One region of the Stenotrophomonas sp. JC08 genome, then DNA from elsewhere that is predicted to be linked to it. Evidence: predicted binding sites of a transcription regulator. Region 1 holds the regulator's gene; the other holds the start of a gene.
The links. The regulator FliA, encoded in region 1, starts transcription of late flagellar genes. The targets are predictions, from matches to a motif close to TAAAGTTTNNCNNNCNNNGGCCGATAA.
Positions count from the first base shown of each region.

Region 2: the regulator FliA is predicted to act here: its motif matches at 11,363-11,389, upstream of ACSBPQ_RS05570 (HDOD domain-containing protein).

Region 1 covers NZ_CP197473.1:1,555,736-1,571,134, forward strand. The annotation lists gene ACSBPQ_RS07100 (methyl-accepting chemotaxis protein) at 1-864, opposite strand, end outside; gene ACSBPQ_RS07105 (chemotaxis protein CheA) at 1,338-3,302, opposite strand; gene ACSBPQ_RS07110 (response regulator) at 3,338-3,703, opposite strand; gene ACSBPQ_RS07115 (STAS domain-containing protein) at 3,700-4,008, opposite strand; partial or broken gene ACSBPQ_RS07120 (chemotaxis protein CheW) at 4,187-4,993, opposite strand; gene ACSBPQ_RS07125 (ParA family protein) at 5,011-5,793, opposite strand; gene motD (flagellar motor protein MotD) at 5,793-6,752, opposite strand; gene ACSBPQ_RS07135 (flagellar motor protein) at 6,756-7,496, opposite strand; gene ACSBPQ_RS07140 (chemotaxis protein CheA) at 7,542-9,401, opposite strand; gene ACSBPQ_RS07145 (protein phosphatase CheZ) at 9,406-10,029, opposite strand; gene cheY (chemotaxis response regulator CheY) at 10,029-10,421, opposite strand; gene ACSBPQ_RS07155 (RNA polymerase sigma factor FliA) at 10,435-11,181, opposite strand; gene ACSBPQ_RS07160 (MinD/ParA family ATP-binding protein) at 11,178-12,062, opposite strand; gene ACSBPQ_RS07165 (AAA family ATPase) at 12,049-13,737, opposite strand; gene flhA (flagellar biosynthesis protein FlhA) at 13,886-15,399, opposite strand, start outside.
Region 2 covers NZ_CP197473.1:1,224,465-1,239,863, reverse strand. The annotation lists gene ACSBPQ_RS05630 (Hsp70 family protein) at 1-1,044, shown strand, start outside; gene ACSBPQ_RS05625 (mechanosensitive ion channel domain-containing protein) at 1,187-1,840, shown strand; gene ACSBPQ_RS05620 (hypothetical protein) at 1,928-2,527, shown strand; gene ACSBPQ_RS05615 (sugar transporter) at 2,723-3,982, shown strand; gene ACSBPQ_RS05610 (DksA/TraR family C4-type zinc finger protein) at 4,001-4,264, opposite strand; gene ACSBPQ_RS05605 (DUF2058 domain-containing protein) at 4,338-4,892, opposite strand; gene ACSBPQ_RS05600 (M48 metallopeptidase family protein) at 4,966-5,463, shown strand; gene ACSBPQ_RS05595 (RNA pseudouridine synthase) at 5,529-6,239, shown strand; gene ACSBPQ_RS05590 (AzlD domain-containing protein) at 6,322-6,624, opposite strand; gene ACSBPQ_RS05585 (AzlC family ABC transporter permease) at 6,621-7,343, opposite strand; gene sstT (serine/threonine transporter SstT) at 7,348-8,553, opposite strand; gene ACSBPQ_RS05575 (phospholipase D family protein) at 8,677-10,257, shown strand; gene ACSBPQ_RS05570 (HDOD domain-containing protein) at 10,254-11,324, opposite strand; gene ACSBPQ_RS05565 (hypothetical protein) at 11,486-11,818, shown strand; gene rlmB (23S rRNA (guanosine(2251)-2'-O)-methyltransferase RlmB) at 12,269-13,015, opposite strand; partial or broken gene rnr (ribonuclease R) at 13,131-15,368, opposite strand.

The DNA.
Region 1 (15,399 bases):
CACGCTTTCACCGAGTTCCTGGTTGTGGGCCTCGATGAACACCGTGTTGCCCTTGGCCACATCGGCCAGGATCGCGCGGGTGCCGGCATCATCCAGGATGCTGCCGACCCGGCTTGCGACCGGATCGGCCACGATCATGCCGCCCGGGGAAAGCAGGCGTACGTGGCCGCCCTGCATCGGCTTCAGCTGGCTGAGGCGTTGCTGCAGCGATTCCAGTGCGAAATCCACCGTCACCACACCGAGGTAGTGGCCGTCCTCGAGAATCGGCGTGGCCAGGGTGGTCATCAGCACGTCGCGGTCGCCGAGCCGGTAGGAAAAGGGCTCGATCACCAGCGGCTTTTTGAGCTGGCGCGGCAGCAGGTACCAGTCGCCATCTCCGGCGACCTCATAGCTGTGCAATACCTCACGCACCAGCGCGCCATCCTGGCGTGCCCAGTAGCTCATGAAGCGGCCGCTGCCGTCGTGGCCTTCGCTGTCGCTGTACGCTTGGTCGTTGCCGTCATACGCATCGGTTTCCCACAAAGTCCCCACCCCCAGCCACTGGGCGTGGGCTTCCAGCTGCCGGCGAAGCAGAGCGTTGGCAGTGTGACGACTGGTCGCCTGCTGTTCGCGTTGGCCGAGGAGACTGCTGACGATGGCGTCATTGGATTCAAAGCCGCGGCTCAGCTCGGCGGCGATGCGCTGGGCCTCCAGGTTGGCGAGATTTTCCATGCTGGTGCGCGAGCTGGAGAGCAGGGCATCACTGCTGCGTAGATAACTGACCAGCGCGGTTACGGCGAAGGACAACATTGCGATGACGGCCAAGCCGAGCATCAGGCGGGCAGCAATGCTGCTGGAGAAGTGGCGGTGCGAACGGCTGGACATAGTCGGCTACCAGTTGGGATGGAGAGAGCCATGCGTAAAGCGCGTACTTCAGTCCAAGGTATCGACCGCCGATGCAACACCTTTAGTGGCCGCCGGAGAGGGTGAGCGTTGTGAGGCGGGTAGAGCGTGCGCCGCCCTGCAATGGCAGGGCAGCGGACGATGCTTGGCCTTGACCTGGTCCATAGCATCGACCAGTTGGGCTTCTCGTCGGGCATGCGCGGCACGCCAGCTTCCGGGCGATAGGCAGGTCAAGGAACCTTTTCATGGGAAATCTCGGGTCGGAACGGGGGGAGGGCATTGCCGCGTCCGGGCGGCGGCAGCGCCGCGGAGGCGTGACCAGGCAGGTCACTGCCGGGGTTGTGGTTCCGTTTGCGGCGAAGGAGCGCAGTACAGCAGCGCGCTGATGGAACACAAAAAAGCCGCCCTGCTGCGGGGAGCGGGGCGGCCGGGAAAGGCAAAAGAGTGGTGGTGGTTCAGGCGGCCTGCAGCATCCGCAGCGAACGCACCAGTCCACCGATGTCGACGATCAGCGCGACGCGGCCGTCGCCGAGGATGGTGGCCCCGGAGACACCGGCGATGCGGCGGTAGTTGTTCTCGATGTTCTTGACCACGACCTGCTGCTGGCCGAGCAGCTCGTCCACTTCCAGCGCGATCTTCTGGCCATCGCCCTCGACCACGACCACCAGCGGATCGTCATTGACCTGGCCGCCGTAGCCGTAGCTCTGGCTCAGCGACACGATCGGCAGGTATTCGCCACGCACGCGCAGCACGCGGCCTTCGCCGGCCATGGTGCGGATGTCCTCGGCCTGCGGCTGCAGTGCCTCCAGCACGTAGGCCAACGGCAGGATCAGGGTTTCGCCAGCGACCGAAACGGTCATGCCGTCGAGGATCGCCAGTGTCAGCGGCAGCCGGATCAGCACGCGGGTGCCGCTGCCGGTATGGCTTTCCAGCTGCACCTCGCCCCCCAGCGCCTGGATGTTGCGGCGGACCACGTCCATGCCGACACCGCGGCCGGACAGCTCGGTAACCGCATCGGCGGTGGAAAAGCCCGGCTGGAAGATCAGGTCCCAGACCTGTGCATCGGTCGGGTTGTCGGGTACGTTCAGGCCGCGCTCGTGGGCTTTCTGCAGGATCTTGTCGCGGTTGAAGCCGCGTCCGTCGTCGCTGACCTCGATGACGATATGCCCGCCCTGGTGCGAGGCCGCCAGGGTGATGGTGCCGGTCTCTTCCTTGCCGGCGGCGCGGCGCACGTCCGGCATTTCCAGACCGTGGTCGATGGAGTTGCGTACCAGGTGCACCAGCGGATCGGCGATCTTCTCGATCAGGCCCTTGTCCAACTCGGTGCCTTCGCCGATGGTGCGCAGCCGCACCTGCTTGCCCAGCCGCGATGACAGATCGCGCACCAGCCGCGGGAAGCGGCGGAACACAGCGTCCACCGGCAGCATGCGCACGCTGATGACCGCTTCCTGCAGGTCGCGGGTATTGCGTTCGAGCAGGTCCAGGCCGGCCAGCAGCTGTTCGGCATGGGCCGGCTCAAGCGCGCCGGACACCTGCTTGAGCATGGCCTGGGTGATGACCAGTTCGCCGACCAGGTTGATCAGCGCATCGACCTTGTCGACGCTGACGCGGATCGAGCTTTCGGCTTCGTGGCCGGTGCCGGCAGGCGTGGCGGCCGCCGGTGCAGGCGCAGCCGCCGCGGTGACGGCCGGTGTGGGTGTGGGCGCGGCCAGGCTTGGTGGTGCGGCCGGGCGGATGTCCAGTTCGCAATCGTCGACCACCCAGGCGAAGGTGTCCTCGATCTTGCTGCGCGGCACCTTGCCGGTCAGGCCCAGGTCCCAGGCCAGGTAGGCCTCAAGCGGATCGAGCTGGCTGAAGCCGGGCAGCCGCTGCGCGCGCGCGGCCACTTCCAGCGGGCCGAGGGTTTCCAGCTCGCGGATGATGCGCAGCGGGTCATTGCCGCTCATGAACAGCGACGGCGATGGCGCAAAACCGATCTGCCAGCCGTTCGGCGTTTCGTCTTCGACCTTGGCGGCGGTGGCCGGTGTGGTCTGGCCGGAGAGCACCGCCTCCAGGCGCGCAGTCACCGCCTGTACCGCCTGCGGATCGGCGGGCTGGCCGTGTTCCACTTCGCGCAGCAGCGCCCGCAACACATCCACCGAGGACAGCATCGCGTCGACGGCGGCCGGCTCCAGTGCCCGCTTGCCGGCCCGCAGCTCGTCCAGCAGCGTTTCCAGTACGTGGGTGAGGTCGGCGATGGTATTGAAGCCGAAGGTACCGGCGCCGCCCTTGATCGAGTGGGCGGCGCGGAATACCGAGTTGATGATCTCTGGATCCAGCTGCCCGCCTTCCAGAGCCAGCAGGCCGGTTTCCATCGCGTCCAGGCCTTCGCGGCTTTCTTCGAAGAATGTGGCGTGGAAACGTTGCAGGTCCATGCTCATCGGCTAGGTTCCGTGGTGGGGGCGGGTGGGGGCGATCAGCCCAGGACTTTCTGGACGGTGGCGACAAGCTGCTCCGGGTTGAACGGCTTGACCAGCCAGCCGGTGGCACCGGCGGCCTTGCCTTCGGACTTCTTGTCGGCGGCCGACTCGGTGGTCAGCATCAGCATCGGCGTGAACTTGTAATCCGGCAGCTGGCGCAGTTCGCGGATCAGCGAGATGCCATCCATGTTGGGCATGTTGACGTCGGTGACCACCGCGTTGAAACGCTGGCCTTTGGCGGTGCCCAGGGCGACGGCGCCATCTTCGGCTTCTTCAACGGAATAACCGGCCGAGGTGAGGGCGAAAGAGACCATCTGGCGCATCGACGCCGAATCGTCCACCACCAGGATACGTGCGCTCATGCGGCGTTCTCCACAGATTTCAATGTGTCGGGGGAAGGCTCCAGGACAAAGGCCTGGAGGACGCCAAGCAGGCGCAGGGCGTCGAGGAAGGTAGCGGTAGCGTTGTTGAAGACGGTGCGGTGGCCGCCCTGCTGGCGCGCCAGCACGAAGGCGTACAGCACCTGCACGGCGGCGGTGTGGATACGGCCCACTTCACTGGCATCCACCTGCAGGTCGCCAGGCTGGTCCAGGTAAGGGGCCAGCTGTTGTTTCAGGTCGCTGCTGGTCTCGATGCCGAGATCCTGCGCCAATGCCACTGTGCTCATCATTGCTCCGGACGAACGGTACTAGGGCAGTTAACGGCCGCCGCGCGGTGGACTTTAGGGGAACGGGAAACGAATCGAGAGAAGCGGATGGAAGGGAGCGGCAAACGGGCAGGGACGCACCCCGCGCGTTCTGATTCCTCATTCCCCATCACTCGTTCCCCGCCAGGTGTTCCCCGCCTCACTGCAACAGCTGCGAGGCATCCAGCAGGATCATCGGCTGCGGGCCGACACGGGCCACACCACGGAACAGGGCGTTGGAAATCTGGCAGATACGCGCGGTATCGGGCGGTTCGATCTGCGAATCGGTGAGGTTGGCGACATCCTCGACCGCGGAAACGCGCAGCCCCAGGGTTTCACCGTTCTCCTCCAGCACCACGATGCGGGTCTGGCTGTCCTCGACGATCGGGGCGAAGCCCAGATGCAGGCCGAGGTCGATGACCGGTACCACCTGGCCGCGCAGGTTCATGATGCCGAGCATCGAGGCGGCGGTACCGCGCAGCCCGAGCAGCGGCACCGGCAGCACCACTTCCTGCACCTTCAGCAGCTCCAGCGCGTAGACCTGCGCGCCACAGCGCAGCCGCAACCAGCGCGAGGTCCGGTCGCTGGCACGTTGCTGGCGTGGCGGCTGTGGTTCGCGTGCCTGTGCCTGCAGGGCCGCCCAGGCATTGCCTGCGGTGGGGGCCGGTTGTGGAGCAGGGGCGCGGGTGGACGGGGGCGATACTGGAGCCGCAGGCGCAGCGGGCCTGGGAGCCGGGACAGTTGCCGGAACTGCTGCCGGTGAAACCTCCGCTGCCACCGGTGCCGCTGCGGCGACAGGTGCCGGGCACGCTGCTGGAACCGGCTCCGGCATGCGTTCCGGTTCTGTGGCGGCTGCGCTTTCGGCCACGGGTGCCGGCAGGTCGACGACCGCATCAGCGGCAGGCTCCGCTGCCACGGTGGATGTGGCCGGTTGTCCGCTTTGCAGCAGCTCGCCCAGATAGTCGTCCAGTACGTCGGTGCCGTTCATGCCGCACGCTCCAGGGCACGGGCATCGCTGGCGCGCAACCATTCCAGTGCACGGCGATAGGCCGACAGGGCGCGGCCGGGATAGGCGTCGCTGGTGACCGGCACGGTCAGCGCGGCCGGGTTGGAAATGCTGGTGTCGACCGGAATCGCGTCTTCCCATACGCGTTCGCCGTGACGATCCTGCATCTGCCTGAGGGTCTCGTTGCCGGTGCGGGTACGGCGGTCGAACAGCGTCGGCAGGATCGAGATCGGCAGCGGCCGGCCGCGTGAACGCTCGACCATCTCGCCGGTACGCACCATGCCATCGAGCCCATGCAGCGCCAGCGGTTCGGCCTGGGTGGGGATGATCAGGCGGTCGGCGGCGGCCAGCGCGTTGATCATCAAAAGGCCCAGCGTCGGCGCGCAATCGAGCAGGATGTAGTCGTGTTGCTGGCCATGGCGGGCGAATGCCTGCTGCAGGGCAAGTCCCAGCCCCGGCTGGTTGGCGCTGCGACGTTCCAGCGTGGCCAGCGCCGCCTGCGCGCACAGGAAATCCAGGCCGGGAATCCGGCTGCACTGGCTGACCGTGCCGATGTCGGCCGGTGGCGTGGCGAACAGCTCCAGCACGCCCGCAGGCGGCGGATCGAACGGCACGCCGAAGGCGCGGGTCATCGACGCGTGCGGGTCCAGGTCGATCAACAGCACCGTGTGGCCGAGCGCGGCCAGGCCGCGTCCCAGCGCCAGCGTGGTGGTGGTCTTGCCTACACCACCTTTCTGGTTGGCAACGGCCCAGATACGCATCACTGCACTCCTTCAATAACATCGGCCATGACCGGGCGGGCGGTCTGTAGCGGGGGCACCAGGTTTTCACCGGCGCCATCGTCGATATCCGCTTCGGCGGCGGCCGTGGTGATGCCTTCGGACAGCGCGTCCACGCTGGCGGCCGAATCGGCCAGGATGATCACCATCACCCGGCGGTTGCGGTTGCGGCCTTCCGGCAGCGCATTGCTGTCGCGCGGACGGAATTGTCCGTAGCCGACCATCGCCAGCCGCTCCGGTTGCACGCCGTGGTCGGCGAACAGGTGCACCACGCTGGCGGCGCGGGCGGCGGACAGCTCCCAGTTGGAGGGGAATTGCGCGGTGGCGATCGGCAGATTGTCGGTATGACCTTCCACGCGCACGCCGTTGGGTGCGGCCAGCAGCACATCGGCCAGTTTGCCCAGGGTGTCGCGGGCGTCATGGCCCAGCGCCGCCGAGCCGGTGCCAAACAGGATGTCGCTGTTGATCTCCACTTCGATCCACAGCTCGGTGCGGCGCACGGTGATCACGCCCTGCTTCAGCAGCGGCGCCAGCGCGCTGCTGAGCTGGTCGGCGATACGGCCCAGCTGGCGCTCGGCACGCTGCAGCTGCGCCTGGTCGCGCAGCGACACCGGCATGCGCATCTGCGAGGCCATCGCCGGCAAGCGGGTGGGGTCGTTCATCGGGCCACCGGCCATGCTCGGCGAGCGGATCACCGTCGGGGTGTCATGGCCGCCGCCCTGGATCTGCATGTTGCCCACCTGCACCTGGCTGACGGCACGCGGCGCGCCGCCGAAAGCGGTGGTCAGGGCGTCGGCCATCACCCGGTACTTGCCTTCGTTGACCGAGGAGATGGCATACATCACCACGAAAAACGCCAGCAGCAAGGTCATCAGGTCGGCATAGGGAATCGCCCAGGCCTCGTGGTTGCCGTGCTCTTCCTGGGGTTTGCGACGGGCCATGGCTCAGCTCACAAAGCCGGCCAGGCTGGTTTCGATATTGCGCGGGTTCTCGCCCTGGGCAATGGCGATCAGGCCTTCGATGACCATCTCGCGCTCGCGGCTGTTGTGCGCGATGACGTTCTTGAGCTTGGCGGCGATCGGCAGGAACAGCAGGTTGGCCGAGGCGATACCGTAGATGGTGGCGGTGAACGCGGCGGCGATGCCATGGCCGAGCATGCTCGGATCGGCCAGGTTCTTCATCACCGCGATCAGCCCCAGCACCGCACCGATGATGCCCAGCGTCGGTGCATAGATGCCCATGCCCTCGAACACCTTGGTGGCGGCAAGGTCGTGGTGCTCCTGGCTGCCCAGTTCGATTTCCAGCATGTGGCGGATGGTTTCCGGCTCCACGCCGTCGACCACCAGCTGCAGGCCCTTGCGCACGAACGGGTCGTCCTGCAGTTCCACCTGCGACTCCAGCCCCAGCAGGCCCTGGCGACGGGCGATATTGCTCCAGTCCACGATCTGCTGGATCAGCGCCGGGCGGTCGCTTTCCGGCGGGAACACCACCCAGCGCACGATCTTGAAGGCATGTTTGAAAATTGCCGGCGAGGTGTGCAACAGGATCGCCGCCGTGGTGCCGACGATCACGATCACGAACGCCGCCGGCGACCACAGTGACGACAGCCCGGCACCTTTCAGGATGCTGCCGCCCACCAGCGAGGCCAGGGCGAGAAAGAGTCCGATGATGCTGAGTCTGTCCATTTATAAGGTATCGGCTTGGAGTGGGGCTACTTGAACGGAAGCGCGTCAGTCCTGCGGGTTGCGCAGGCCATCGACGTCGAGAATCAGTGCCATGCGGCCGTCGCCGATCAGGGTCGCGCCGGCATAGCCACGCAATCCGCGCAGCGCCTTGGGCAGCGGCTTGATCACCACTTCCTCGCGGCCGCGCACCTGGTCCACGACCAGTCCGAAGCGGGCTTCACCGACCTGCAGCACGACGATGGTCAGCAGCGGGGACGGGGTTGGCGGCACGGCCAGCCACTGGCGCAGGTCCACCAGCGCCAGCGTGTGCGACTTGCGGTCCAGTACCGCGCGACCGTCGAACCAGCCCAGCGAGGTGGCCGGTGCATGCAGCACCTCCATCACCCTCGCCAGCGGCAGCGCGTAGACATCCTGACCGGCCTGCACCAGTAGGGTCGGCAGGATCGCCAGGGTCAGCGGCACGCGGATCAGGAAGCGGCTGCCACGGCCGAGTTCGGACTGGATCTGGATCTGGCCGCTGAGCTCGCGGATGCGCGACTGCACAACGTCCATGCCGACGCCGCGACCGGAGATGTCGGTGACCTGCTGTTTGGTCGAAAATCCCGGTAGGAACACCAGGTGCAGGCATTCCTCGCTGCTCAGGCGTGCGGCGGCTTCCGGGTCGATCAGCCCCTTCTCGCGGGCCTTGGCGCGCAGGCGTTCGGGGTCGATGCCGGCGCCATCGTCCTGGATCTCGATGGAGACGTAGTCGCCTTCCTGCTGGGCGGACAGGCGGACGTGGCCCATGCGCGGCTTGCCTTGCGCTTCGCGCAGGTCGGGGGCTTCCACACCGTGGTCGATGGCGTTGCGCACCAGATGCACCAGCGGGTCGGCCAGCGCCTCGACCAGGTTGCGATCCAGCTCGGTGTCGGCGCCGACCAGTTCCAGATCGACTTCCTTGTCCATCGCGCGGGCGACGTCGCGGGCGACCTTGGGAAAGCGCGAGAACACTTTGCCGACCGGCTGCATGCGGGTACGCATGACCGCCGATTGCAACCGCGCGGTGGCGATATCCAGGGTGGAAACGGCGCGGTCCAGCTCCTCGTCCTTCAACCGCGTGCGCAGCGTCTTGAGGCGGTTGCGGGACAGCACCAGTTCGCCGATCAGGTTGACGATGGCATCCAGCCGCTTGGTGTCCACGCGCACCGTCTGCTCCGGTTCCACCGCTTTGGCGGCTGACTTGGGCGGCGCGGTGGGTTTCGGCGCCGGGGCAGGGACCGGGACCGGTCGCGGCGGGGGAGCCGGGGCAGTGACGGTGGCCAGCGGTTGCGCACCGGGCGCGGCACCCCCGTGCAGCTGGTCGAGCAGGGCTTCGAACTCGTCTTCGCTGATCAGCTCTTCATCGGCCTTCGCCGCCAGCGTGGCACCGGGTGCGGTGCTGCCGTGCAGCGCATCAAGCAGGGCCTCGAATTCGTCCTCGCTGATCAGGTCGCTGTCGTTCCCGGCGGCGACCGTTGCCACGGCCTTGACCGGAGCTGGGGCGGGTGCAGCACCGATATCGAACTGGGCGATCAGGCTGGCCGGGGCGTGCACCGGCTCGGTGCCGGCGGCCACGGCGTCGAGCATGGACTGCAGCCAGTCCAGTGATTGCTGGGCGGCGTCGAAATGGTGGGCCAGCAACTCGGCCTTGCCCGAGCGCGCCAGCCCCAGTGTTTCTTCGGCGACATGGCACAGCTCGACCATCGGTGTGATCGACAGGAAGCCGGCGCCGCCCTTGAGCGTATGGAAACCGCGGAACACCAGGTTGAGCTGCTCGGCGTCCTGTGGCGCCTGCTCCAGCGTGACCAGCTGTTCGCCGAGGCGGTCGAGGATTTCCTGGGCTTCAAGGATGAAGTCGGCGGCGATGTCGTCGGCAAAGGCACTCATGCGCTTACAGCCCCAAATCGGAAAGCAGATCGTCGGCGTCGTGCTGGGAAACGGCGTGACGGTCCAGTCCGCCCACGGCAGGGCCGGCCAGTGTGTTGCCCGGTGCTTCTTCTTCCGGCTGCGGCAGTCCCAGCGCGCCGAAGCCCTCGTGTACGCGACGGACGATGCTGACCACGCGGCGGATGATCTGGCCGGTAAGGTCCTGGTAGCTCTGGGTCAGGGCGATCTCGGTGAGGTTGCGGCGGATCTGCTCCAGCGCCTGTTCGTGCTCGACTGCCGGCAGGCGGCTTTCGCGCAGGCCGGTGACCAGCTCGCGGCACTGTTCGGCCAGGTCCAGCGTGCGGTGGGTGGCCTTCTCGGTCATCTCCACGACGTGGTCCAGGCGCGCGCAGGCATCATCCAGCTCGCCGGCATCGCTGGGCACGGTGGGCAGGTCGCCCAGCGCCTGGCCGAGCTCGCGTGCCAGCCGGCCCAGTCCGGCCATCATCGGCTGCGTGCGCAGCGCGGCCAGCGCGTCGATTTCCTGGCGCCAGCCGGCCTCGTCGCCGCTTTCCAGCGCGCCCAGCGCCTCCTGCAGATGCTGGATCAGCGCATTGCGGTCGCCTGCGGTATCGGGGGGCGTGACCATCAGGCGCTCGCCGCCAGGCGTTCAAAGATCTTGCCGAGCTTCTCTTCCAGCGTCTGCGCGGTGAACGGCTTGATGATGTAGCCGTTCACGCCGGCCTGTGCGGCTTCGATGATCTGCTCGCGCTTGGCCTCGGCGGTCACCATCAGCACCGGCAGGGTCTTGAGCTTGGGATCGGCGCGCACCGCCCTGAGCAGCTCGATGCCGGTCATCACCGGCATGTTCCAGTCGGTGACGATGAAATCGAACGGCTGGCTCTGCAGCAGCGACAGCGCGGCATGCCCGTCCTCGGCCTCGGCGGTATTGGTGAAGCCCAGGTCGCCGAGCAGGTTCTTGACGATGCGGCGCATGGTCGAGAAGTCGTCGACGATCAGGATGCGCATGTTCTTGTTCAAAGGGCTTTCCTCTTCATGATTCCTCGAGGCCGGCATCGGCCGCCTCGAATGTTTTCAACCGGCTGCGCAGGCGCAGCGCCGCCTGGCCGTGGATCTGGCAGACCCGCGACTCGCTCACGCCCAGCACTGCGCCAATTTCCTTCAGGTTCAATTCCTGCTCGTAGTACAGCGACAGCACCAGCTGTTCGCGTTCGGGCAGCTGGGCGATGGCCTTGCCCAGCTCGGCGCCGAACTGGCTGCGTTCAAGCACCTGCAGCGGGGTCGGGCCGCCGGTGGTCGGGGTATCCAGTTCGCCCTGGTCCTCGATGCGCGACTCCAGGCTCAGTACCTGGCCGCGCGAGGCGTCCTCGACCAGCCGCATGTATTCGTCCAGCGGCAGCTCCATCGCTTCGGCCACTTCGGTGGCGCTGGCGGCGCGGCCACTGGCCTGCTCGATGCGGCGGATGGTGTTGGCGGCTTCACGGGCGCGGCGGTGCACCGAGCGTGGCACCCAGTCGCCGCGGCGGATCTCGTCGATCATCGAGCCGCGGATGCGGATCGAGGCGTAGGTCTCGAACGAGGCGCCCTGATCGGCGTCATAGCTGCGCGAGGCTTCCAGCAGGCCCATCATGCCGGCCTGGATCAGGTCGTCGACCTCGACGCTGGCCGGCAGGCGCGCGGCCAGGTGATGGGCGATGCGGCGCACCAGGTCGGCATGCCGGGTGATGCAGTCGTTGCTGCTGGCACGCTGCACTTCGCGGTACTGGGCGGCGGCGTTCATGCAGGCACCCCGCGCTGGATGATGCGCTCCAGGAAGAACTCCACGCCGCCACGGGCCTCGGTCGGTGCTTCCCAGCGGGCGGTGCGACGGGCGATCTCCTGGATCGCCAGCGCGGCCGGCGAGGACGGGTAGGCCTTCATCACCGGCTGCTGGCGCTGGACCGACAGCCGCAGCCAGTCGTCCTGTGGCACGCAGCCCAGGTAGTTCAGCGACACGTCGGCGAGGAACTTGTCGCACACGCGCACCAGCTTCTCGTACAGCACGCGGCCTTCGTTGGCATCGCGCGCCATGTTGGCCACCACCTGCACGCGGTCCACGCCACGTTCGCGCGAGAGCACCTTGATCAGCGCGTAGGCGTCGGTGATCGAGGCCGGTTCGTCGCAGACCACCACCACGGTGTCCTGCGCGGCCTGGCAGAAGGTCAGCACGCTGTCGGTGATGCCGGCGGCGGTGTCGATGATCATCACGTCCAGGTCGCGTTCCAGCTCGGAGAACACGTTGACCAGGCCGACGTGTTCGGCCGGCTGCAGTTCGGCCATGTGCCGGCGACCGGACGCGGCCGGCACCACCAGCACCCCGTTCGGGCCTTCCAGGATCAGCTCCTCCAGCGTGCAGCGCCCGGCGACCAGGTCGGCCAGGGTGTGCGTGGGCTTGAGGCCGAGGATCACGTCGATGTTGGCCAGGCCCAGATCGGCGTCCAGCAGCAGCGTGCGCTTGCCCATCCCGGCCAGCGCCACGGCCATGTTGGCCGAGATGTTGGTCTTGCCGACGCCGCCCTTGCCACCGGTGACCGCGATGGTGCGCACCGGGCCGGCCGGCTGGCGGCGGGTGGCCGACAGCGGGAAGGTGTTGGTCAGTTGGGCGTACTCACGCGACGGCATTGTTGAACTCCATGTTGCAGGGCATATCGGCCGCGCGGCGCAAATCTTCAAGGCGAAGTACGAGATTGGCCGCAGAGGCGCGGTGCAGGTCCTCCGGAACGTCCTGGCCGTCCGTCACCCAGGTGATCGGCAGGCTGTGATCGACCGCCACCGACAGTGCCGAACCGAAGCGGCCGGTCTCATCGAGCTTGGTCAGCACCAGCCCCTGCGGATTGGCGGCACCGAAGCGGCGCACCACTTCATCCATGTCCTGGAAGCTGGTGTTGGCCGGAAGCACCAGCAGGGTGCGGATCTGGCCGGCGGCACGCAGCCACTGCAGCTGCGCGGCGAGGGCACGGTCGCGCTGGCCCAGCCCGGCGGTGTCGATCAGCACCAGCTTGTAGTCGGCCAGCCGTTCCAGCAGCTGGTTGAGGTTGGTGCCGCTGTTGGCCTCGTGCACGGCAATGCCGAGCTGGCGGCCGAAACCGTACAGCTGCTCGCGGGCGCCGATGCGCTGGGTGTCGGTGGTGACCAGCGCCACGTCGCGGGCGGCATGGGCTTCGGCGAAACGCGAGGCCAGCTTGGCGATGGTGGTGGTCTTGCCGGCGCCGGTGGGGCCGACCAGGGCGATGACGCCGCCGGTCTCGATCGGATCGATCGGGGCGATCGGCAGCTTGCGCGAGATCAGCCCCAGCATCAGCCCACGGGCACGGGCCGGATCAGTGCCCAGCGGAATCTGCATCACCACATCACGCGCCAGGCCGGCGTCGAAGCCGTATTCCTCCATCAGATCCAGCGCGTTGGCACGCACCGCGCTGCCGCGCAGGCGCTCATCGGTGAAACGGCTCATCTCGCGCTCGATCAGCTGGCGCATGTCGGCCACTTCGCGGCGCAGCTCCAGCATCTGGGTGTCATCGCGTGGCGTGCTGTCGACGGCGACCAGCGACGGCACCGGCGCCGGTTCGGTGGCCGCGACTGCGGCGACTGCCGGCTGCGGTTCTGCGGCGACCGGCAGTGGCGGCAACGTCGGCGCCGGCGGCGGCGTCGGCATTGCGTCCCGGGTGATCGACGCAATGTCTGCCGGGGTGTCGTCGATCATGAAATTGGCGCGGGTGCCCACGCCCGCCGTCGCGGTTGCCGGCGGTGGTGCCGGAATCTCGGCGAGTGCCGCCGCCGGGCGGGCAGTACCGGGGGCGAGGAAGGCCGGCACCACCGGCGCATCGTCGGCAGGAGGCAGGGTGGCGAAGGTCTGTTGCGCTGCCGCTGGGGTATCGGCGCGCGGCTGTGGTGGCGATGGCGGCTGCGGCTGCAGCATTGCGGCAAAGCGGCTGTGCCGCGGCAGCAGGTCGGCGCTGCTGTCCAGGGAACGGCCGGTGGCGCCCACCGCCGAGCGGGCCAGCGCGGCCACGGCGGAAGCGGTGGGAATGACGGCTTCCGGCTCGGCAGTCTTGCGCCGGGTGACGGCGGCCATGATCGCTTCGGCGGCGCTGCGTGGCTTGGCCGGCTTCGCCGGGGCCGGGCGGCTGGCTTCCAGGGCGCGTTGCACAGCGGCTTCGTCGTAGTTGGCCGCCGCCACGATCTCGACACCTTCCTCGATCCGCCGGTTGGACAGGATCACCGCGTCCGGACCGTGTTCCTTGCGGACCAGGTTCATGGCGGTGCGCATGTCGGCGGCGACGAAACGTTTGATTTTCATGCTGTGGTACCGGGAATTTGAATGCGGTTGCGACGAAGGCGATGGGTGGCTGTTGCTGTTGAACATGGCGGTGGTAGCTCCTGCGTCCTTCGTTGCTGCGGTTTTTTCAGGCGTCCGGTTTACGTCACCGGTGCCGGGTTCCAGTGCTTCAGCTGATCGTGCCGACCAGCTTCAGGCGCTTGTCCTCCGGCACTTCGCTGTAGGCCAGTACCGACAGCGCGGGGACGCTGTGGCGGACCATCCGGGCGAGTGCGGCGCGGACCGGGCCCGGTACCAGCACCACCGCCGGCTCGTTGCGTGCCTCCTGCTTGCCGACACATTCGGCAAGACTCTGGTGGAGGCGTTCGGCGAGACCGGGTTCCAGTGCGGCACCATTGCCTTGTGTGGATTCTTGCAAGACCCGTTCCAATTGCGGATTGAGGGTGAACACCGGAAGCTCCGGCGCCATCCCGGCGATCTCCTGCACGATGAAACGGCCCAATGCGTTGCGTACCGCGGCGGTGAGCGCGGCCGGGTCCTGGGTCTGCGCGGCGTTCTCCACCAGTGCCTCGGCGATCTTGCGCAGCTGGCGCACCGGGATGCGTTCGGTGAGCAGGTTCTGCAGCACGCGCGCGACGACGGAGATCGGCAGCGCCTTCGGAGTGAGGTCTTCCACCAGCTTGGGCGCGCTCTTGGCCAGCGTCGCCAGCAGCTGCTGGACTTCCTCGTGGCCGAGCAGCTCCGGCGCGTGTTCGCGGATCAGGTGCGACAGGTGGGTGGCGACCACGGTGGCCGGATCGACCACGGTGTAGCCCAGCGATTCGGCATGGGCGCGCTGGTGCGGCTGGATCCAGGTGGCATCCAGACCGAATGCGGGGTCCTTGCCGGCGATGCCGTCGAGCTGGCCCAGCGCGCTGCCCGGATCCAGCGCCAGTTCGCGGTCGGGGTGGATCTCGGCACTGGCCACCGGCACGCCGTGGACCAGCAGGCGGTAGCCGCTGGGCGGCAGTTCCAGGTTGTCGCGGATATGTACCGAGGGAATGAGGAAGCCGACATCCTGGGTGAGCTTGCGGCGCACGCCCTTGATGCGCGCCATCAGTTCGCCCCCCTGGTTCTTGTCCACCAGCGGGATCAGCCGATAGCCGACCTCCAGACCCAGCGGGTCGATCGGGCGCAGCTCGTCCCAGCTCAGTTCGGCGGTGGCCGCCGGCGCGGAGGACGGCAGCCCCGGAATATCGCCCGGAGCGGCGGCCGCTGGCTGCGCACTCGCCGCGGCGGCGCTGTCGCGCTTCCACAATTTCCAGGCCAGGAACGCCAGAATCGCGGCCAGCGTCAGGAAAGCGACGTTGGGCATGCCCGGTACCAGCCCGACCAGACCGATGATGCCGGCGGCGATGGCCAACGCGCGGTACTGGCCGAACACCTGGCCCATCATCGCCTGGCTCATGTCCTGCCGGCGCGAGGCGCGGGTAACCAGCAGTGCGACCGCACTGGACACCAGCAGCGCCGGCAGCTGCGCCACCAGACCGTCACCGATCGACAGCAGGGTGTAGGTGGCTGCCGCGTCGCCGAATGGCATGCCGTGCTGCAGGACGCCGACGGCCAGGCCGCCGATCAGGTTGATGAACAGGATCAGGATGCCGGCGATCGCGTCGCCGCGGATGAACTTGTTGGCACCGTCCA
Region 2 (15,399 bases), 330 kb from region 1:
ACCACGCTGCTGCAGAACGCGCTGTATGGCGACGAGGCACTGGAAGCCTATTTCGAGGAAAACGAAGGCAACCTGGTGCAGAGCCCCAAGTCGATGCTCGGCTACAACCTGCATCCACGCGCGCGGCAGACCATCACCGGCATTGCCACCCACATTCTCGAACACATCCGCCTGACCGCCTCGCGCCAGCTGCGGCACAACGTGCGCAGCGCCGTGCTCGGCCGGCCGGTGCAGTTCCGCAGCTCGATCGGGGCGGCCGGCAACGACCAGGCGCTGGATATCCTGCGCAGCGCGGCACTGGCCGCCGGCTTCGATGAGATCGAATTCCTCGAGGAGCCGGCCGCCGCAGCCATGCACTACCACGCGGTCAGCACGCAGCGGCATGACGCGGTGATTGTCGACGTTGGTGGCGGCACCACCGATATCGCCCATGCCAGTGTCGGCGGTGACAGCGCGCCACAGATCCACCGCGCCTGGGGCATCGCCCGCGGCGGCACCGATATCGATCTGGCACTGAGCCTGGCCGGCTACATGCCGCTGTTTGGACGCGGCATCACCCGCGTGCCCACGCACCACTACGTGGAAGCGGCAACGGTGCAGGACATGACCCGCCAGCGCGATTTCCGCCAGCACGACTACCGCGCGGTGGACGCACCCTACGGTCCGCGCCTGCAGGCATTGCAGGACACCGGCAACACCGCGCGCCTGTACCGCGCCGTGGAAGACTGCAAGATCGCGCTGAGCACGGACACACTCCACGCCAGCCCGCTGGATTTCATCGAGCCGGCACTGGTCGTGGAGACCGCCGCGCCGCAACTCGCCGGCGCCGCGCGTGGCTATCTGGATCAGCTGGAAGCACTGCTGCAACAGGTCCGCGCCGATATCGGGCCGGCACCGGCGGCAGTGTTCCTGACCGGCGGCATGTCACGTGCCGACTATATCCGGCAGGCCGCAGCAAACGTGTTCCCGGAAGCGACGCTGGTCCAGGGCGATCCCTCGTTCGGCGTCGTGCAGGGGCTGGCACTGGCGGCAAGCCGGGACTGAGCAGACATCCTCCACACCATCGCGGCCGGTATTCCCGGCTGGCGGCAGCGCTCCTGCTCATCGACAATCAGCCCGCGCCGGATAGCGCTTTCCACCGCCGCTCCAGCGCAACACGGCATCACGCCCCACAAGGATTTCCAGGATGAAGCACTACCTCCCACCCTCGCTGCAGCAGTGGTTCGAACCGATCAACACCGTGGTCGGGATCCTGCTGATCCTGCTCGTGGCCTGGTTGCTGCGCCGGCTCACGCGTCGCCTGCTGGCCCGCCTGGGCCGGCACTACACGCTGCCGGCACAGATCGAGGTGGCGATCCGGCGACTGTCCAATTTCGTCATCTGGACCGCCACCGTGCTGGCCCTGCTCAACCAGATCGGCGTCGCTCCGTCGGTGTTGTGGACGGCATTCACCGGCTTTGCCGCCGTCGGCGCGGTGGCGTTCTTCGCCGCTTGGAGCGTGCTGTCCAACATCTTCTGCACCTTCCTGATTTTCACCACCCGGCCATTCCGCCTCGGCGACTGGATCGAGCTGCTGGAAAATGGTGAAAAGCCCGGCCTGAAGGGCCAGGTCATCGACATCAACCTGATCTACACCACCCTGCAGGAAGTCGGCGCCCCTGCCGGCACCACCCTGATGCAGATCCCCAACAGCCTGTTCTTCCAGCGCGGCCTGCGCCGCTGGAAGCCCGGCAGCGAGCCGACCAGCAGCACGCCAACGCTTCCGGCGGAAGGTATTCCTGGCGCCAGCGCATACCCGGCGGCCGGTGGCTCGATGGCTGCACCCAAGGAAGATGCGTGATCGCCCGCACAACATCGGCGCCTGCGCTTTGACAGCAGGTAAGCGCACTTGCCACGCTCGCCCGCTGTTTGCCAAGGAAGTCATCAGATGAAGCCGTTGTCCCCGGTTTTGACCCCATTGCTGTTGTGCGTGCTGGTGGCCGCCATCGGCCTCACCTGCAGCGCCAGCGCGCAGGCCCGCGCCGCCGACACCCTCGCGCTGGCCACGCTTTCCAATCCCGATCCCGCCCCCGATCACGACAGCGACGCGGATCTGGACGAAATGGACGATGACGACATGTCGCTCGATGCCGACGGCAACTTCGACCCGGCCGCGCATGTGCGCCGTCAGCTCGCCCGGCAACCCGCGGCGCGCGGCAGCGGTGGCCCGCCACAGGCGTGCATGCTCAGTGGCCGCGTCACCCTCGCCGGCCACACCGAGGACATCCGTGATTGCATGGCCTCCGGCGGGCGCTACTCCAAGGCCGAATTCGAGCGTGCCTGCGAAGGGCTGGCCAACGGGCTGACCGTTGCCGGCAACGCGCCGGCGCGCATCGACTACCTGCCGCGCTGCCCCACGCCGGCACAGGGCAGCTGCCGCAATTTCATGAATTCGGGCATGGATGCGTACTACTACCAGCGCACCGACCTCACCCCGCTGCCAGCCTCCTGCGCCGGTGCGGGCGGTACCTGGGTGCCGGCCGGCTGACGCCCACACCATGCCTGCGGGGACGACCGGGCTTACCGGTTCGTCCACCGCAATGCCCTGCCCCGGAGCGCTGCGGGCGGCAGGAGCGGCTCCAGAACCCTGGCGTGATGGGCTGCTGCGTTTCATCCGCATCCGCTTTGCGCGTGCGAAAATTCCCGCACTGACCGCCCCCACCGGTCGCCGCTCCAGCTCTCGATGCCTTCTTCTCCGGTTTCCTCCTGCCCTGCCCCACAGGCCGGCGACGCTGTTCCCGTTTCCGCAATCCACGCTCCGCGCAATGACCGCCAGCGCTGGCTCAGCGTCATCGCCTTGGCGCTGGCCGCCTTTATTTTCAACACCACCGAGTTCGTCCCGGTCGGGCTGCTGAGCGATATCGGCGCCAGCTTCGGCAAGCCGATCGAGCAGGTCGGGCTGATGCTGACGATCTATGCGTGGGTGGTCGCGCTGACCTCGCTGCCGTGCATGCTGCTGACCCGCAACTTCGACCGCCGCCGTCTGCTGCTGGGCGTGTTCGCCCTGTTCATCGCCAGCCATGTGCTCTCGGGTGTGGCCTGGAGCTATCCGGTGCTGATGGCCAGCCGCATCGGCATCGCCCTGGCGCATGCGGTGTTCTGGTCGATCACCGCCTCGCTGGCGGTGCGCGTGGCACCGGAAGGCAAACGCCCGCAGGCACTGGGCCTGCTGGCCACCGGCACCTCGGTGGCGATGGTGCTGGGCATTCCGCTGGGCCGCATCGTCGGCGAATGGCTGGGCTGGCGCATCACCTTCATGGCCATCGGCGGGGTCGCGCTGCTGGTGATGCTGGTGCTGGCACGGCTGCTGCCGGCCCTGCCCAGCCAGAACAGCGGTTCGGCCAGCAGCATTCCACTGCTGCTGCGACGCCCGGCGCTGATGGCGCTGTACCTGCTGGTGATGGTGGTGGTCGCCGCACAGTTCACCGGCTACAGCTATATCGAACCGTTCGTGCAGGCCATCGGCGGCTTCGATGCGCACGTCACCACGCTGGTACTGCTGCTGTTCGGTGGCATGGGGTTTGCCGGCAGCGTGCTGTTCTCGCGCTACGGGCTGCGCTGGCCGCGCGGTTTCCTGCTGACGGCCATTGGCACCCTGGCCGCCTGCCTGTTGCTGCTGCGGCCTGGCCTGGGCAACCTGGGCGCGCTGTATCTGCTGGTCTCGATCTGGGGCGTGGCGATGATCTGCTTCTCGCTGTCGATGCAGTCCAAGGTGCTGCATCTGGCCGCGGATGCGACCGATGTGGCGATGGCGCTGTTCTCGGGCATCTTCAATATCGGCATCGGCGCCGGCGCGCTGATCGGCAGCCAGGTCAGCCTGCACCTGGGCATGCAGCACATCGGCTTGGTCGGTGGCCTGATCGCCAGCGCCGGTGGACTGTGGTGGCTGCTGGCGATGCTGCGCTGGCGCGACAGCTTCCAGCTGCGCGTGGACCCTCGCTGAGGATTGCGCCGGCAACGGCTACCGCAGCTGGCTGTCCTTGCTGCCGCGCCGGTTGTAGCCGCTGAACGCCTCGTCTTCGTCCTGCGCCTGCTGGCAGGCGACACACAATCGCACGCCGGGCACCGCCTTGCGCCGCGCCTCGGGGATCGGCGCGTCGCATTCCTCGCAGTGCTCAAGTCCAGGCCCGCTGGGCAGGCGGCTGCGGGCACGCTTGATCGCGTCCTCGACCGTCGCGTCGATCTGATCCTGAACGGCGGTATCGCCCGCCCAACCGGTGGCCATGGCTGCCGACTCCGAAGTGACCGGCCTGCAGCCTAGCGCAGTTGCTTGAACAACGGATCAACGCCGCCGCGGTTCACCACATCAGATCGTCGGGCACCTGGAACTGCGCGTAGTAGGCATCGTCCTCGGCGTTGCCGGTGGACGCCGGCGTATCGGCGCTCTGGCCGTGGTCGAGCACGATCAGGTCGGCGGCACGCTCGCGCACCTTCTCGGCAGCAACACGCGGCAACAGCTCGAAACCCTCGCCGTGACGGACGATCACCACCGCACCGTCGGCCAACTGTTTGCGCAAGCCCTCGGTAACCAGCAACGTACGGATCAGCGTGCCGTCGTTGAAACGGTATTCCTGCTCGCCGGCACGCGGCAGCTTGCGGTCGGCGATGATCTGCCGGGCCTGCGCGCGCAGTTCCTCGGCACGACGCTGGGCATTGCGCTCGGCGGCCAGCAGGCGATCGGCCTCGGCCTTCTCGGCGCGCACGCGCTCGGCCTCGCGCTGGCTCTCGGTGGGAGCCGCCGGACCTTTGCCATGGCGCGCCTTGACCTGCTCGCGCGCCACCTGCGACACCTGTGATTTCTTGACCAGCCCCGCTTTGAGCAGCTGTTCCTGCAGTGGATTCGCCTTTGCCATGTTCGTGATTCGGGTTTCGTGTTGCCGTGGCCTGCCATGATAGCGGCCAGCCCCACGCCCTGCCGACACATCGATGCACACCCTGAAGTACCTGAACGGTTATCCCGAGCACCTGCAGCAGCGCGCCCGCGAGCTGCTGGACGCCGGCAAGCTCGGCGAGGCGGTGCGCAAGCGTTACGCGCAGCCGCACACGGTGCGCAACGACCGCCAGCTCTACGACTACGTGCAGGCGCTGAAGGACCGTCACCTGCGCCAGTCGCAGCCGCTGGGCAAGGTGCTCTACGACGGCAAGCTGCAGGTGCTCAAACACGCGCTGGGCACCCACACCACCATTTCCCGCAACCACGGCGGAAAACTCAAGGCCAGCCGCGAGATCCGCATCGCCAGCGTGTTCCGCGAAGCGCCGGCCGAGTTCCTGCGGATGATCGTCGTGCATGAACTGGCGCACATGAAGGAGGCCGAGCACAACAAGGCCTTCTACCAGCTGTGCCTGCACATGGAGCCGGATTACCACCAGTACGAGTTCGATCTGCGTCTGTATCTGACCGCGCTGGAACACGAAGGCAGCTGAACCGGCCATCGCCGCTGCCGGCCAGCGGCGCTACACTCCCCGCCCGCCTTGACCTTGCAGCTGCCATGACCTCCCCGATCCGTCTCGACAAGCGCGTGTCCGCGCTGCTGCAGTGCTCGCGCGCGCAGGCCCGGCAGTACATCGAAGGCGGCTGGATCAGCGTCGACGGCGTGGTGGTGGAAACCCCGCAGACGATGGTGACCACTGAAGTCGTCACCCTGGCCGCCGAGGCCAGCGCCGAGGCCGCCGAGCCGGCCACCCTGCTGCTCAACAAGCCCGCCGGCGCCCGTGCCGCCGATCTGCCGGCATTGCTGGTCGAAGGCAACCGGTTTGCCGACGATGCCTCCGATATCCGCCTGCTGCGTCGCCATTTCCAGCGGCTGGACGCCCTGATGCCGCTGGACGATGGCGCCAGCGGGCTGGTCGTATTCACCCAGGACTGGCGCGTGCGTCGCCACCTGCTGGAAGCCGGCCCGACACTGGAGCAGGAGTACATGGTGGATGTCAGCGGCGAGCCCACGCCGTGGGCAATGCCCAAGCTCACCCAGGGGCTGGTGTACCGCAATCGCGCGCTACCCGGCTGCAAGGTCAGCTGGCAGAGCGAGCAGCGGCTGCGTTTTGCGATCAAGGATGTGCAGCCGGGCCAATTGCCGTGGATGTGTTCCCAGGTCGGGCTGCAAGCCGGCCAGGTCCGTCGCCTGCGCATCGGCCAGGTGGGATTGAGCAAGATGCCCGAAGGCCAGTGGCGCTATCTCCCGGTCGGCCAGCGCTTCTGAGCGCTCGCTTCGGGAAGCACCGCAGCGCCCGCTGGATTTGGTCTACGCAAGCGGCCAGCGACGTCAGCGGGAGATCATTGTCCTACAGCAGACGCAGCAACGCCGCCGCAGCCGCACCGGCCAGCACCACCACCAGGAACGGCAACCGCAACACTAACGCCAACGCGGCGGCGATCAATGCTCCCAGCCGGGCATCCAGTGCCAGGCCGGTGCCCGCAGACACCGTGTTCATCGCCGTCAACGAGGCCAGCAGGCCGATGGTCAGGCAGCCGGCCACCCGGCTCATGCGCGGTGACTGCAGCCAGCGCACCGGTACCAGATAACCGGCGAACTTGATCGCCCACGCCGCCGCGCACCCCAGCAGGATCCAGCCCCACAGCATCATTGCACCGGCTCCTTGCCGGTGTCTGGCGCCACATCCGGCTCCAATCCTTCATCGGCCGGCCCCTGCCCGAACCAGCCCCACAACGCCGACACCGCGGCTGCCAGCAGGATCGGCAGACCCGGCGGCAGCCATGGCAAGGCCAGCACCGTGACCAGCGCGCAGACCACGGCAATGGTCACCGGTTCGCGCGAGCGCAGCCGCGGCCACAACAGCCCGAGGAATGCTGCCACCGCCGCCCCATCCAGGCCCCAGCGGCGCGGATCGCCGAGCGCATCGCCCAGCAATGCTCCCAACAGGGTGAACAGGTTCCACAGCACGAACACGCCGATACCGGCCACCCAGAAACCACGGCGCTGTTCGGCCGGATCGGTCTGGCTGGCAGCGGTGGCCGCCGATTCGTCAATGGTCACCTGCGCCGCCAGCGGCTTGAGCCACCCGCGCGGCTGCAGCAGATGGTTGATCTGTGCCCCGTACACCGCGTTGCGGATGCCCAGCAGCGTGGCCGCACCGAACGCCGCCGCACCGGTACCACCGGCCGCGATCACGCCGATGAAGGCGAACTGCGAGCCTCCGGTGAACATCAGCAGGCTCAGCGCCACCGTCTGCAGCACGCTGAAACCCGAGGCCACCGCCAGCGCGCCGAAGGAGATGCCATACAGGCCGGTCGCCAGCGCGATCGACAGGCCGATGCGTACCGCCGGGGTGAAGCGCTGATGCATGGGGTCAACCTCGCGCGCGCGCCTGTTCTGCAGCGGCGACGAACACCACGTCGGTGGAGGAGTTGAGCGCGGTTTCAGCCGAGTCCTGCACCACGCCGACGATGAAGCCCACCGCCACCACCTGCATGGCGATGTCGTTGGAAATTCCGAACAGGCTGCAGGCCAGCGGAATCAGCAGCAGCGAACCACCCGGTACACCTGAAGCACCGCAGGCACCCACTGCCGCCAGCACGCTCAGCAACAAGGCGGTCGGCAGGTCCGCGGCGATGCCCAGCGTATTGACCGCCGCCAGCGTCAGCACCGAGATGGTGATCGCCGCACCGGCCATGTTGATGGTCGCACCCAGCGGGATCGCCACCGAATAGGTTTCCTCCTGCAGCCCCAGCTTGCGGCACAGCTCCATGTTGACCGGGATGTTGGCCGCCGAGGAACGGGTGAAGAACGCGGTGATGCCACTTTCGCGCAGGCAGCGCAGTACCAGCGGATACGGATTGCGACGGGTCACCACCGCCACGATCAGCGGATTGCCGACCAGCGCCATGAACAGCATCGCGCCGACCAGCACATACAGCAGGTGCAGGTAGGTTTTCAGCTCGCCCAGGCCGGATTCGGCCAGCAGCGAGGCGACGATGCCGAACACGCCCAACGGCGCCAGCCGGATCACCATCCGCACCAGCCAGGTCACCGCCTGGGACAGGTCGGACACCAGCGTGCGCGTGCTCTCGCTGGCATGGCGCAAGGCCAGGCCCAGTCCGATCGCCCAGGCCAGCAGGCCGATGTAGTTGGCATTGAGCAGCGCATGCACCGGGTTGTCGACGATCTGCATCAGCAGCGTCCGCAGCACCTGGTCGATGCCGCTGGGCGCATTCAAGCCGACCTCGGCGGCCTTCAGCGTCAGCGTGCTGGGAAACAGGAAGCTGGCGGTCACGCCCACCAGTGCCGCCGCCAGGGTGCCGAGCACATACAACACGATGATGAAGCGCAGGTTGGTCTTCTGCCCGTGCCGGTGGTTGGTGATGGAGGCGGTGACCAGCACCAGCACCAGTATCGGCGCCACCGCTTTCAGCGCCGAGATGAACACCGTGCCAAGCAGGCCGACCGCCCGCGCCCCGCCCGGCCACAGCTGCGACAGCACAATGCCGGCCACCAGGCCGATGACGATCTGCACCACAAGGCTCGGCGCGCGGAAGGAAAACGGACGGTCGCTCATCGCAGGACTCGGCACAAAGGCAAACCGCGATTCTCTCCCGGCGGTGCCCTCCACCGCACCCCCATAACGTCATGGATCGCCCTGCCATCCCCCATCCGCGGCAAACGCCGTTAGCATCCGCCCATGGAAACAACGCCTCCCCGCTCCTTTCCCCGACGGCTGCTGCGCCTGTTCGGCCGCCTCCTCGGCGTGCTGGTGCTGCTGGTCATCAGCGGCCTGCTGCTGGGCGACCGGCTTACTCCCAAGGCGATCGGCACGCCCTCCCACGTGTTGCCGGTGGAAGCCGGGCAGACGCTGCTGGACCAGCAGCTGCAGCCGCTGTTCGTGGCCCATCCCGGCAAGAACGGCACGGTGTTCCTGTCCGAAGGCCTGGAAGCCTTCGCCGCCCGCGCCCTCATCACCCGCATGGCCGGGCGCAGCCTCGACCTGCAGTACTACATGTGGCACGACGACATGCTCGGCCACCTGCTGGCGCGCGAGGTACACGCCGCGGCCGAGCGCGGTGTGCGGGTGCGACTGCTGCTCGATGACATGAACGCGGTCGGCATGGACCCGCTGATGATGGCGCTCGATGCCCATCCCAATATCGAGATCCGCCTGTACAACCCTTTCCGCAACCGCGACGGCCTGTGGCGGCTGGTGGAAATGGTGCAGCGGGTTTTCAGCATCAACCACCGCATGCACAACAAGGCCTGGACCGCCGATGGCCAGGTGACGATTGTGGGCGGCCGGAATATCGGCGGCGAATATTTCGATGCGCGCCCGGACGTGAACTTCCGCGACCTCGACCTGCTGCTGGCCGGCCCGGCGGCGCAGCAGGCCGGCAGCATCTTCGACGATTACTGGAACAGCACGATGGTGGTGCCGATCGCCGCGCTGCACCCGACATCGCCGCATGACCTGGAACGCTTCATCAGCCGGTCGGAACAGGACACCCGCCTGATCGGGGCGCAGCCGTATCTGCAACGGGTGCAAGCCCATCTCGGCCAGGCCTATTTCGACAAGCAACTGGACCTGCACTGGAGCGCAGACGTGCAGCTGCATTCCGACCCGCCGCAGAAACGCCACACCACCGACCGCAGCGACTGGCTGGTCACCCGGCTGGTGGATGAACTGGGCAGCGCGCGCCACAAGGCACTGTTCATCTCTCCCTATTTCGTTCCCGGCGATACCGGCACCGCCGCCCTGGTCGACCAGGTAGCCCGGGGCGTACATGTTGGCATCGTCACCAATTCGCTGGCCGCCAACGATGTCGCCGCCGTGCACAGCGGTTACATGAACTACCGCATGCCGCTGCTGGCCGGTGGCGTGCAGCTGTACGAACTGAAGGCACGCGGCAACGAACACAAGGCCTCCACCTTCGGCAGCAGCGGCGCCAGCCTGCATACCAAGGCCTTCATGATCGACGACCGTCGCGGCTTCGTCGGCTCGTTCAACCTGGACCCGCGCTCGGCCTATCTCAATACCGAAATGGGCGCGGTGTTCGACGATCCCCAGCTGGCCGCACGGCTGCGCACTGAATACCTGCGTCTGTCAGGCCCGCAGCTCAGCTACCGGGTCTACCTGGACGGAGGGAACCGGCTGCGCTGGCTGGAGTGGGAAACACCGCCGCCCACCGTACTCACCACCGAGCCGGACAGCACCTGGCTGCAACGCGCAATCGCCCGTGTGATCAGCTGGCTGCCACTGGAGTCGCAGCTTTAAGCGATGCCTTCACGTTCTTGCGGATGGACCCGCCGCCACAGCCAGCCGGCCACATGTGGCGGAAGGTGCAGGGCCAGTTGCGCCTGCGCTTGCTCGACCGACAGCACCTGCCCGTCGCACAGCATCGACAGCGAGGCCGCCAGTTCGCCCCGCTGCAGCGAGCGTGCCAGCCCGCTCCCCGCCTGCTCCCGGGCCTGCTCCCGGGCCTGCGCTTCCAGTGCCTGCACGATGGCCGGCTCCAGTTCCCACTCGCGGGCGATACGCGCGGCGGTTGCCGCCGCACAGCTGTCGATCAAGCGCAGCAGCACCTGCGGCGAAGGCGGCAGTGTCTGCCGGCGCGAATAGGCATCGGCCGTGGCCTGCACCACCATCGCCACGCCCAGACCGCGCAACAGCCCCGCCAGCTGTGCGGAAAATCCGTCCTCGTTGTCCATGCTGCGGGCATGGTCGGCCGCGGCCAACGACATGCGCAGGGTGTATTCCCACAGCTGCCTCGAGTAGCGCCCTCCATCGCGGTCGGGTGGATTCATCACCGGCTGCACCAGCGCCGCGGTGATGATCTGGCGGATGCCGTCATTGCCGACCAGCGTCACCGCCCGCTCGATGCTCTGCACCTCATGGCGCTGGATACGGTACAGCGGACTATTGGCGATGCGCAGCAGGTTGACCGCCAGCACCGGATCGCTGCCGATGATGCGGCTGATCGAGCGCGCCGAAGCGGTGCTGTCATTCACGCTCTGGATCAGCTGCGGTAGCAGCTGCGGGCGGCGCGGTATATAGCGCGGCGACAGATCCGCCCGCTGCAACGCGGCCATCACCCTGCCGCTGATCTCGTGATGCTCCGGCCCCGGCTCTTCCGCCGGTACCTCTGCCAGCCCCAGCGCCAACATATGGAAGCGCTGCCGCAACACCGCCAACGCCATCGGCTCGACCCCGGGCACGGCGCCAGCCGCCTCCACCATCTCACCCACGTATTGCCGCCGCGGCGAAACCCGCGCACGGAGCGTGCCCCTGCGTGCGATCAACACCACTACCAGCGCAGCCACAGCGGCCGCCAGAATCATCATGTCCACGTCTACGCAACCCGAGCAGAACCCCGGCATCGTTATCGGCACCGCCTGCGTGGACTTGAAGCCGGAGATTGGAGGATGTAGCTGTCCGGCTTCCATGCAGAATTGCGACTCGATGCTCCCCCCTGGGAGCAGCTCAAGACAATCCGCAACCGGCAATGCTCACCGGTGCCAAGGACAAGGAAGACGACAATCTGCTCGGCACCTTGCTCGGCATCATCAAGGAAGACGAAAAGCCCAGGCCGGCAACGCAGCAACCACGCACCATGGACGATCTGATCGCCAAGATCGAAGCCGACCAGCAGCAGCGCACCCGAGACGAACGTACCGCCTTCGACCAGGTCGCAAGCAAGAAGTCGGCCTCGACCGAATCCAGCGTCCAGGCACAGCTGCGCTTTTGCCCGGGTGCCAACACCCTGCAGGGCCTGGAGTGTCGCCGACGCATATGCGCCAGCGTCACCGGGAAAGATCCCGCCTGTCCGGCAATGTAAAGACCGGGACAGATCTGTCCGGAGTTATCCCACCTTCGCCTTCCCACTTCTTTACCAGTACGAAGGGCCTATCCGAATCACGGTTTGGCCGGGGAGATCAACGCAGGTACAGACGTCGCTTACGCTGTATATCCATGGACCATGGGCGGATGGCGGGTGATGCCGCACAGACCGGCCCGGGTGAAGCCATCAGGCATTTCAACAACCAGATGATTCTGGCGAAGGTCCACCGGACAGGATCAGAAGCTCTCGACCAGTTACGACCGGCAATGCCTCTGCGGTAAAGCCCCCTCTTCGATCACTACCCTCGGACGGCATGGCCGGAAATGGCGGAGATATCACAGAGCCGAAGCCGGACAGGTAGCAGCGCTGCAGCGGAAAGCGGAAAGCGGAAAGCGGAAAGCGGAAAGCGCAACGTAGTCTGCAGCATCGTTCCTTCAACAATCCGGGTTACACCAATCGCTGGCGCACCGCTTCGAACAATGCCACACCGGTCGCGACGGAGACGTTGAGGCTTTCGACATCCCCGGGCATCGGAATGCGGACCAGTTGATCGCAGGTTTCGCGGGTCAACCGTCGCAGGCCTTCGGCCTCGCCACCCATCACCAGCGCCACGTTGCCGCGCAGGTCGAGCTGGTGGACGGTGGTATCCACTTCACCGGCCAGGCCGTACACCCACACGCCCAGCTTCTGCATGTCCTTGATGCAACGGACCAGGTTGGTCACCGCCACCACCGGGATGCGGTCGGCGGCGCCGGCGCTGACCTTGCGCACGGTGGCATTGACCGGGGCACTCTTGTCCTTGGGGATGACCACGGCGGTGACACCGGCAGCGGCCGCGCTGCGCAGGCAGGCGCCGAGGTTGTGCGGGTCCTGCACTTCATCCAGCACCAGCACCAGCGCCTTGCCTTCGGCAGCCTCGATCAGCCCCTGCAGTTCGTTCTCGGCACACAGTTTCGCAGCGGCATAGCGTGCGGCTACGCCCTGGTGACGCACCTGCCCGGCCACGCCGCCCAACGCCTGCGCATTGACCTTGCGCACGTCGATGCCCTTGCGCAGGGCTTCTTCCTCGATTTCAACCAGGCGCGGGTTCTTGGCGCCGGCTTCGATCAGCACCTCGCGGACGTTCTCCGGGTCTTTTTCAATCGAGGAGGCCACGGCATTGACGCCGACGATCCACTGGTTCTGCTTGCTCATGGGCGTCACATGGGGAAAACGGGGTGGCAATGGTAGGCCCATTCGGCGCCACCCGCAGCTGCCACCGGCCTACGGGGGTCCAATGGCGGCCACCACGCGGCGGCCGCCATCACGGTCAGTATTTCTTCTTGCTGCGCTTGGCCGGCTTGCCGCGCTCGGGCAATGGCGACAGGCCAGTGTCGATGGCTTCGCCGTCCAGTTTCTCGACCAGCCGGAAATCGATCTTGCGCTCTTCCATGCTGGCCTTCAGCACCAGAATGCGGACCCGATCACCGAGGCGGAACGCGTTGCCGCGGCGGTCGCCGCTGAGGGTCTTGCGGATCGGATCGAACTGGTAATAGTCGTGCGGCAGCTGGGTCACATGGACCAGACCGTTGACCTTGGACTCGTCCAGCTCGACGAACAGGCCGAAGCTGGTCACGCCGCTGATCACGCCATCGAACTGGCCGCCGACGTGCTTCTCCATCCACGCCGCACGGAAGCGCTCGTCGACCTCGCGTTCGGCCTCATCGGCACGGCGCTCCCGCTCGGAACACTGCAGCGACAAGGCCGCCATCTCGCGCGGGGTGTAGGTGTACTTTTCGCGCGGCGCGCCGGTCAGTGCGTACTTGATCGCGCGGTGCACCAGCAGGTCCGGGTAACGACGGATCGGCGAGGTGAAGTGCGCGTACGCTTCCAGCGCCAGGCCGAAGTGGCCGTTGTTGTCCGGCGCATACACCGCCAGCGACTGGCTGCGCAGCAGCACCGACTCCAGCAACGCCGCATCCGGGCGCTCGCGCACCTTCTTCAGCAGTCGGGTGTAGTCGCCCGGCTGCACCTTGCTCCACGCCGGCAGGCTCAGCTTGAACTCCTTGAGGAATTCCAGCAGGTCGGCGTACTTGGATTCCGGTGGCCGCTCGTGCACGCGGTACGGCGCCGGAATGTGGGTGGACAGCAGGTAACGCGCCGCCTCCACGTTGGCCGCGATCATGCATTCCTCGATCAGCTTGTGCGCATCGTTGCGCACCAGCATGCCGGCCTGGGTGACTTCGCCGCGGTTGTCCAGCACGAAGCGGACTTCGGAGGATTCGAACTCGATCGCGCCACGGTGCTCACGCGCCTTGGCCAGCACCCGGTACAGCTGGTGCAGTGCCTGGATCTGCGGCAGCAGCGCGCCGATCTCGGCCTTGGCCACGGCGTCATCCTCACCGACCGCATTCCACACCTGGGTGTAGGTCAGCCGCGCGTGCGAACTCATCACCGCCTCATAGAAGCGTGATGCGCTCACCTGCCCGTCGCGCCCGACCTGCATGTCGCAGACGAAGCACATGCGGTCCTCGTTCGGCCGCAGCGAGCAGATGCCGTTGGACAGCGTCTCCGGCAGCATCGGCACGACAAAACCGGGGAAATACACCGACGTTGCGCGCTTCTGCGCCTCATCATCCAGCGGCGTGCCGGGGCGCACGTAGTTGGACACGTCGGCGATGGCCACCACCAGACGGAAACCGTCACGGTTGGGCTCGCAGTACACCGCGTCATCGAAGTCCTTGGCATCCTCGCCGTCGATGGTCACCAGCGGCATGGAGCGCAGGTCCACGCGCTTGCCGATCATCGACGGCTCCACCGTCATCGGGATGGCGGTGGCCTCGTCCAGTACTTCCGGCGGAAACTCGTAGGGCAGCTCGTGGCCGTGGATGGCGGTTTCCACCACCAGCGACGGTGTCAGCTTGTCGCCCAGCACCGCGATGATCTTGCCGATCGGTGGGCGTCGCGAATCCGGCGCATGGGTGAGCTCGCACACCACCAGCTGGCCATCCTTCGCACCACCGGTCGCGTCGGCCGGGATCTGGATGTTGCGCTGGATGCGCTTGTCGTCCGGCACCACATAACTGATGCCGGCTTCAACGCTGAAATGGCCGATCAGGCGATTGACGCCGCGTTCCAGCACGCGCGCGATGGCGCCTTCGCGGCGGCCACGGCGGTCGATGCCGGTGACATTGGCCAGCGCGCGATCACCGTGCATGACCTTGCGCATCTCATAGGGCGACAGGAACAGATCGTCGCCCCCCTCGTCCGGGCGCAGGAAACCGAAGCCTTCCGGATTGGCGATCACCACACCCGGAATCAGGCTCAGCGCCAGCACCGGCGCGAAGCCGCCACGGCGGTTCTGCACCAGCTGGCCATCGCGCACCATCGCGCCCAGGCGCTTGGCCAAGGCATCGGCACGATCCGGCTCGGTCAGCCCCAGCTGCGCACCGATCTCCTCGGCGTTCTGCGGACCCTCGCAACGCTCCAGCAGTTGCAGGATCGCCTCGCGACTGGCGATCGGCTGCGCGTAACGCTCGGCCTCGCGTGCGGCATACGGGTCGTCGAAGGTTGCTGCCGGATCCGGCTTGCGGCGGCCA